Linked DNA regions of Lewinella sp. 4G2. The protein of the gene in region 2 interacts with the protein of the main gene of each other region in a pairwise test. Links are inferred from orthologs where the notes say so. Each region holds a gene or a part of one and is shown on either strand. Other genes may lie near its edges.

What was found. The genes of interacting proteins can lie anywhere in the genome.
Region 1: the proteins of A3850_RS17690 (region 2) and A3850_RS07655 interact in binary tests that used the Escherichia coli proteins (3 or more experiments, as listed by UniProt). The link is inferred for Lewinella sp. 4G2 from one-to-one orthologs.

The regions. Positions count from the first base shown.
Region 1 is NZ_LVWJ02000014.1:1,668,744-1,673,278, forward strand. The notes cover bases 309-3,648. They hold A3850_RS07655 (2-oxoglutarate dehydrogenase E1 component), read left to right. Parts: upstream 309-670; coding sequence 671-3,448; downstream 3,449-3,648. Other genes in these bases: A3850_RS07650 (GH3 auxin-responsive promoter family protein), read left to right, coding at 309-364. In the rest of the region: more of A3850_RS07650, read left to right, coding at 1-308; A3850_RS19895 (T9SS type A sorting domain-containing protein), read left to right, coding at 4,528-4,535. UniProt on the Escherichia coli protein: E1 component of the 2-oxoglutarate dehydrogenase (OGDH) complex which catalyzes the decarboxylation of 2-oxoglutarate, the first step in the conversion of 2-oxoglutarate to succinyl-CoA and CO(2).
Region 2 is NZ_LVWJ02000019.1:168,590-172,711, forward strand. Bases 580-3,506 are described here. They hold A3850_RS17690 (ABC-F family ATP-binding cassette domain-containing protein), read left to right. Parts: upstream 580-1,018; coding sequence 1,019-2,995; downstream 2,996-3,506. Other genes in these bases: A3850_RS17695 (hypothetical protein), read left to right, coding at 3,208-3,506. In the rest of the region: A3850_RS17685 (T9SS type A sorting domain-containing protein), read right to left, coding at 1-492; more of A3850_RS17695, read left to right, coding at 3,507-4,122. UniProt on the Escherichia coli protein: Genetic data indicate it may be involved in ribosome assembly or function.

The DNA.
Region 1 (4,535 bases), on a different replicon or contig from region 2:
ACTCAACGCCGCCGTCGCCGCCCTCAACGAACAGACCGACAGTGAGATCAAGGAATTCACCGTCGGCGCCGTCCCTACCGAGGACGGAAACGACTACTACCACCAGTGGATCCTCGGCGTCAATAAGGAAGGCCTCGCTGCCGACCGGGCCCGGGACATCCTGGACGAGCACCTGCAATCCGTCAACAAGAACTACAAAGTGGCGCGGGAAAAGGCACTGAAGGGCGTCCGCGTCAAGGTCACCGCCGCCAATAAACTCTACGATTTCCTCGAGCAAAAGAAGAACAAGAAGGGCGGGCAGATCAAGTTCCCGAAGGTGATGACGGCGGATGACCTGGAGCAGTTGCTGGACTTCCTGGACTGATGTTCCGGCAGCGTTTTACCCTAATTCAGTCAGTTCCACCGCCGATAGTGCAAAAAGGCGCATTTTTTACGCACCAAACGAAGGCGGAGCGGTTTGTTTTGCAGACCTTTGTGGTCGTTTAAACTTACCCAAGGGTTACGGCTGATCACCATCAGTTTTACGCCCTGTTTGCCCCGCGGGCCGGGTGAGTTTGGCCCGCGTTACCGGTTCCCTCCCCGGTGGCGTTTTGATTCAGGGTTCGGCCCCTCCCGGTAGCCAACAAAAGTACCGGCGGGCCTCACGGACCAGCGTTCTACCCAACTTAGCATGAGCAACTTTTCCCACATCGCCAACGCGCACCCTTCCTACATCGAAAATCTGTACCAGACCTTCCTGCAGGACGCGACGGCGGTGGACGAAACCTGGCGCGACTTCTTCCTCGGTTTCGACTACGCCTCCGGCCACCAGAACGGCAGCGCCAGCGGCAACAAAATGCCCGTGGCCGCCGACGGCAGCATCGACTGGGAGCACGTCGCCAAGGAAATCAAGGTATTTGCCCTAATCAAAGCCTACCGCACCCGGGGCCACATGGACGCTTCCATCGACCCCATCAATGAATTCGACGACCCGGACGCGATCCTGGACCTGCAGGATTTCGGCCTCGCCGAATCCGACCTGGAGGTGGAGTTCCTCGCCGCCAAGCAGCTCTTCTTTGAGGGCAAGGCGCCGCTGAAGGACATCATCGCCAAACTCAACGAAGTCTACCTCGGCTCCATCGGCTTTGAGTTCGACCACATCTTCCTCCGCGCCAAGCGCCGGTGGTTGCGGACGCGCATCGAGCAGCATCAGCCCAATAAGGCCTACAGCCTGGATGGTGAGGACAAGAAACACATCCTCTCCCGCCTCAACGACGCGGTTGGATTTGAGGATTTCCTGAAGACCAAGTACGTCGCCCAGAAGCGCTTCGGCCTGGAGGGTGGCGAAGCGGCCATCGTTGGGTTGGATACCATTATCGACCAGGCGTCCATCGAGGGCGTCGAGGAAGTCGTGATCGGCATGGCCCACCGCGGCCGCCTGAACGTGCTGGCCAACATCATGGGTAAGTCCTACGAATCCATCTTCCAGGAGTTCGAAGGCGTAACGCCCGACGACGTGAAGGGCGATGGCGACGTAAAGTACCACATGGGCTACAGCAGCATCCGCGGCACCCGCGCCGGCAAGGAAGTTAACGTCAAGCTGGCCCCGAACCCCAGCCATCTGGAGGCCGTCGGGCCCGTCGTGGAGGGTTTCGCCCGCGCCAAGGCGGACGAGCTATACGATAACGACTACGACAAGATCCTCCCCATCCTCATCCACGGCGACGCGGCGGTGGCCGGCCAGGGCGTCGTCTTCGAAACCGCCCAGATGAGCGAACTGGATGCGTACACCACCGGTGGCACGATCCACTACATCATCAACAATCAGATCGGTTTCACCACCGACCAGGAGGACGCCCGCACGAGCATCTACGCCAGCGGCGTGGCGAGCGTGGTGCAGGCCCCCGTCTTCCACGTAAACGGTGACGACCCGGAGGCGGTCATGTTCGTCAGCCGCATGGCCGTCGAGTACCGCAACGAGTTTAATTCCGACGTTTTCATCGACATGCTTTGCTACCGCAAGCACGGCCACAACGAAGGCGACGACCCGGGTTATACTCAGCCGGGCATGTATCAAAAGGTCAAGAAGCACTCCGACGTCCGCAAACTCTACATCCAGCAATTGGTGGAACGGGGCGACCTGGAAAAGGCGGAAGCCCTCCAGATGGGCAAAGATTTCAAAGCCCGCCTCCAGGGCATCTTCGACAAGGTCAAGAAGCAGGAGCTCCCCTACAAGTACCAGCCACCGGAGGAAGCCTGGCGCGCGCTTAACAGCGACCACTGGAAGATGTCCGAGTTCGAGCAGAGCCCCGAAACGGGTGTGGCCAAGGACCGGATCGAGAGCGTCCTTCAGCACCTCGTCAGCCTCCCCGACGACTTCACGCCGGTGAATAAGGTGGACCGCCTGTTCAAGAGCTACAATAAGTCCATCGAGGAAAACAAACTCGACTGGGCACTCGGCGAACTGACCGCCTACGCCACTCTCCTGCTGGAAGGCAAGGATGTGCGCATGACGGGCCAGGACGTCCGCCGCGGCACCTTCAGCCACCGCCACGCCGTGCTGGTCAGTAAGGATGGCGAAACGACCTACAACCGCCTCGACGGCATGAACGAGGACCAGGGCAAGATGCGCATCTTCAACTCCCTGCTGAGTGAATTTGCCGTCCTCGGCTTCGAATACGGTTACGCTACGGCGGACCCGAACAACCTCGTCGTTTGGGAAGCCCAGTTCGGCGATTTCGCCAATGGCGCGATGACGATCTTCGATCAGTTCGTCAGCAGCGGCGAAAGCAAGTGGGCGCGGATGAACGGCCTCACGGTGCTTTTACCCCACGGGTACGAAGGTCAAGGACCGGAGCACTCCAGCGCCCGCCTCGAACGCTTCCTCCAGCTCTGCGCGGAGTACAATATGGTGGTGACGAACATCACGATGCCGGCCAACTTCTTCCACGCCCTTCGCCGCCAGTTAGCCTGGGATTTCCGTAAGCCGATGATCAACATGAGCCCGAAGTCCGGCCTGCGCCACCCAATGGCCGTAAGCCAAGTGGCGGAATTCACGGAGGGCACCCGCTTCCAGGAGATTCTCGACGACCCCACGGTGGAGAAGGCGTCCGCCGTCAAGCGCGTCCTTTTCTGTAGTGGCAAGGTCTACTTCGATCTCGCCCAACACAAGGAAAAGAACCAGCGCGACGACGTCGCCATCGTCCGCTTCGAGCAGTTGTTCCCACTGCCTCCCGGGCAGGTCAACGCCATCATCGATCGTTACGCCGGTGCCGAGTTGTACTGGGTGCAGGAGGAGAGCCGCAACGCGGGCGCCTGGTCCTACATCAGCGAGCACTTCATCTACAACGAGGCCATTGGCCGCAAACTCACCTACGTTGGCCGCCCGGCCACGGCTTCGCCGGCGACTGGCTACAAGAAAGTGCACGAGCACGAGCAGTTGGCGTTGATTGAGCGGGCGTTTGGGTAATCCCCACCCCCGGCCCCTGCCCGAGGGGGAGGGGAGTATGCTCGCTCAAAAATGTATACTGCTTGGATTGCATCAATGCAATGTCAATCGTATCGTAGTGCTGCATTGGGCGCTGGCGCGGGTGCTGTGTGGATGGGATTGAACGTAGCGCTCAGCATTAGTAATACCATTAATTGGGTAATACCGATCGTGTCGTTAGTCGTACCCGTTAGGCAAGCAATGAGGACAATCAACAACCGGGATTGGTCACTGATTTTCGTAATGCTAGCGGTAGTCTGCTGGTTAGTTGGTGTGTTGACGATGGCGTCACCCTACTTCTCTAAGGAGGCGGAGGCTACGTGGCGAAATGTTTCCCAAATTGGAATGGTTGCTTGTATGGTGGTGGCTGCCTATCTATTGTTTTTGGCGGGGCGGGAGCGTGCGCTTGGGGTTGGCGCTTTGATGATTTTGTATGTTTTTATTTGGTTGGGGGTAGCCTCTTGGGTTTGGATGTTTTGGTTGTTGGGGAGTGTGTTTGGTTAGCCTCCCGGCTCCCGACCTCCAGGTCGGGTTTTCAGATCTTTATGCACATTTTATGTTTCTTGCTTTTGTTGCACTTCTTTTCAGATGAAAAGAAGCAAAAATCTTGTCCTGTAACCGTGGCTTAACGCGATTTCTCGGCGGAAAGGCTAAAATCTGCAAACTCGCTAATAAATTTTTGCGCTGAGTCTAGGTCTGTTGATTACATTAAATTGTGGGTATAGCGTAAATGTTGGCGCGCTCGAACAGTGCAGATTTCTTGACGCCTTTCCGCCGAGAAATCGCTACCACGTTTAAGGGACGGGTAACTTCGAGGGCTAGAGGTATCACATCTAACGCCTAAAATCTAACGTCTAAAGTCCCTCCAAGCCTTTCCGCTGAGAAATTGCTACTACAGTTCAGGGACGGATGACTTCCAAGGCTTGAGGTATCCCGTCTAACTTCTAAAATCTAACGTCTAAAGTCCCTAAAAGCCTTTCCGCCGGAAACATCACTTCTGCTCAACAAAATTGCTGTTGAAAATATAAAAGCCGCTAGAACTCCCTATCTTCCAACCAAACATGAAACA
Region 2 (4,122 bases):
TCCGTTTGTTCGGGTAATGTCAGCGTTAAAGATCAGGATGAGTTCCGAGTGGTCGGCGCTGGCTTGGTCGGAAAAGTCGAAGACATACTCCGTCCAGACCCCGCTCGTCATGGACGCCACCTGCTTTTCACTCGAGGGAGAAGTACCACCCTGTAGGATCGCCAAAAAGCGACCGGCGGGCATGGCGTCGGTGTACACCTTGATGCGGAGCTGGTTAAAAATGGTCAGGTCCAGCGGGCCGCGAAAGTCCGTGAAGAGGCCATCGTAGGCATCGTTCTGGTCTACGTACTCACCGACCATTGTGCTGCCGTTCACGTCATCAGGTGCGGGGTTGACGACCGCAGGTAAACCGATATAATTGGTTTGGCACTCAAAGTCGTTAAGGATGTTACAATCGGGGTTCACATTCTCGCACTGCGCCCGTAATACGGAGCCACTGACGAGCACGAGGAAAAAGAGTAGCGTCTTCTGCATATTAATGTTTACTTGCATGATATCGATGTGGACAATATGCTCTGCCACATAAGCTACCAGCAAGAAAACGACCTCACCAAGAGTACACCATATACGTAAGTACTTGATTTTCAGGCTACTATTTTAGGCTGGGCGTTTACAGGCGCTGCGTACGGTAATCGAGGTTGTCCATCCCACTCTTAAAAAGCCGGACGCTTGGAGGAGCTCTTGCGTCGCACGCTCCAAGGTCCTTGATATGCTGACTTTGAATAATCCCCGGGACTTCCATAGATCCTTGGAGCGTCACGAAGCGTCCTCCAAGCGTTCAGTAATCGAGGTAATCCGTCAAACTCCTTGAGAACGGACGCTTGGAGGAGCTCCTACGTCGCACGCTCCAAGGTCCTTGATGTACTGACTTTTAAAATACCCCGCGACTTCCAAGATCCTTGGAGCGTCGCGCAGCGTCCTCCAAGCGTTCGGTAATTAAAGTAGTCCGTCCAACTCCTTTAGAACGGACGCTTGGAGGAGCTCCTGCGTCGCACGCTCCAAGGACCTAAAGATGTGAGTGAACCCAGAAACCCGTACCTTCGCCGCCTCAAAATCCCCCCTCCTGATGCTCAGCGCAACCGGTATCTACCAACAGTACGGCGATCGTGTACTTTTCAACCACGCCACCTTTGTCGTCATGCCGCGGGATAAGGTCGGATTAGTGGGCCGCAACGGCGCGGGTAAGTCCACTATGCTGAAGATCATTGCCGGGGATATCGGCTCCGATCAGGGCACCGTCACCCGGCCTAACGGGACGACGCTCGGCTTCCTGCACCAGGAAATGGACCTCCCTACGGGCAACACCGTCATGGAGGAAACGCTGACGGCCTTCGCCCACATCCAGGAGATGGACGACCGCATCCAGGCCATGACCAAGGAGCTGGAGACACGGATGGACTACGAGACAGACGCATACGCCGACTTCCTCGAAGAATTCACCTCCCTCACCGAGCGGTTCGCCGTCATTGGAGGGATCACCATGGAAGCCGAAGCCGAACGGGTGTTGAAAGGACTGGGCTTCGAGCAGAAGGACTTTTCCCGCCAAACCACCGAATTCTCGGGCGGCTGGCAAATGCGGATCATCCTCGCCAAAATGCTCCTCCAACGGCCAGATTACCTGCTGCTTGATGAGCCAACGAACCACCTCGACATCGAGTCAATCATCTGGCTCGAAGAATTCCTGGCCGGCTACTCCGGCGCTGTCATCACGATCAGCCATGACAAACAGTTCCTGGATAACGTCACCAAGCGGACGCTCGAAATTGAACTGGGGAAGGTCTACGACTACAAAGCCAGCTACTCCGAGTACGTCATCCTGCAAGCAGACCGGCGGGAAAAGGCCGAAGCGGCCTACGAAAACCAGCAAAAGGTGATCGCCGACAAGGAACGGACCATCAGCCGCTTCATGGCTAAGGCGACGAAGACCAAGATGGCCCAGTCCATGCAAAAGCAACTCGACAAGATCGAGCGGATCGAATTGGACCAGACGGACACATCCGTCATGAACCTGCGCTTTCCCAAAGCCCCGCGCTCGGGTGCCATCACGCTAGAATGTAAGAACCTGACCAAGAGCTACGGCGACCTCAACGTCCTCCGCGGCGTGGACCTGAAGGTGGACCGCGGAGACCGCGTCGCCTTCGTCGGCCAGAACGGGCAGGGTAAGACGACATTGGCCAAGATCCTGATCGGACTCATCCCCGCCACGGAAGGGGAGGCGAAATTGGGCCATAACGTCACGGTTGGGTACTACGCCCAGAACCAATCCGACGAACTGGACGGCAAGAAAACGCTGCTGGAAACGATGGAGGAAGCCAGCCCGCCGGAGATGCGGACCCGCCTGCGGGCCATGCTCGGTGCCTTCCTGTTCAGCGGGGAAGACGTTGAGAAGAAGGTAAGCGTCCTGAGTGGCGGGGAACGAGCCCGCCTCGCGCTGGCCTGTATGCTGCTGCGCCCCTTCTCCCTGCTGGTGCTCGATGAACCGACGAACCACCTCGACATGGCCAGTAAGGACATGCTCAAGAACGCCGTCATGGAGTACGACGGCACCCTCGTCGTCGTCAGTCACGACCGGGAATTCCTTGGTGGGCTTACGGACCGGACCATTGAATTCCGGGACCACAAACTGTACGAGCACCTTGGTGACGTCAACTTCTTCCTCGAACGGCGCCAATTGGATAATATGCGGTCCGTTGAGCTGGAGAAGTCCAAAGCGGATAAGCCGGCCCCTCCTACATCCACCGCACCTGCGGCAGCGCCCAAGAAAGAATTGAGTTACGAAGACCGCCGCCGCCTCGAAAAGAACGTCGGCAACGCCGAGCGGAAGATCGAAAAACTGGAGAAGGAGATCGCCAAGATCCACCTCACGATGGCCGACCCGAATTTCTACAACGACCAGGCCAAAGTGGACAAGACAACCGCCAGCCTGCAACGGAAGCAGCGGGAACTGGACGAGGTGATGGAGGAATGGGAAGTGGCGAGTGAGGAGCTGGGATAGTTTCTAGTTGGAGAGCACATTCTATACTCTCCAACGAGGAACTAGAAACTACGCAACTAAATACTCCCCAACCGTCGCCACGCCGTTAATAAAATTAGAAACACGGCTTCGCCGCCATACTTTTATTTGCTTCATAGCGTATATTGAGTACACATTATCCGAGACGTCAACCCTAGCATACATCTCAGGTCTTTCACTACTTAAGTTGACGCATGAAAACGATTTCCCTGCAGGTTTTCGCCCTGCTCACCATATCTATCCTATTGACGGGCACCAGCCCTAACAATCTGGGCACGCCTGCTAATTATCAGCGCTTTGATCTTTCGTTCTATGCGGAAGAAGTACCGATCGTGTACGACCCTGCGATGAAGATTGGTGAGCCTTCCGTGATCAGTAACCGCAACCTCGCCGCTGCTCACCGCTTGCTGGAAACCAAACCCACCCGGGTGTTGCTCAACAGCCTGCTGGACGCGAAGGAGACCTACGAACTGAACGACTTCCTCTTCTACAAGCTGGCGCGCCAGACCCTGAGCGTAGTATACGGCCCGGCCGAAAACAACGCGCGGAACATCACGCTTTACGCCCTCCTCGCTGACGCTGGTTTCGACAGCAGATTGACCTTCCGTGGTGACCAGGTTTTTGTGAATGTATTTACCAGCGAAGATCTGTTTGAAGTACCCATCATTGACGCCAATGGCCGGCCCTACGCCAACCTGAGCTGTATTGACGGTGAGTGCGGAGATGGTGCCGGCAAACTGTACATCCACCCTCCGCGGCCGAATGCGCGTGGCCGCTCTTTCGGTTTTCAGTTACGGAGTTGGCCCAATTTAGGCGTGCAACCCATCGCTAAAAACCTGAAATTCAGTTACCACGGCGTCGAACAAGACCTGGACGTCACCTTCGACGCAACGATGGTGGACATCATGCGGGACTACCCCTTCATCCACGAATACTGCTACCTGGAGACGCCCCTCTCCCCCACCCTGCAGGAAAGCCTCATCCCGCAACTCCGCCAGCTGACGGAAAATCTCGACGAGCAACAGGCGCTCGAATTACTGGTCAGTTTCACCCGGTCCGGCTTCGACTACAAGGAGGACAACGAAAATTTCGGCCGCTCCAAGCCAATG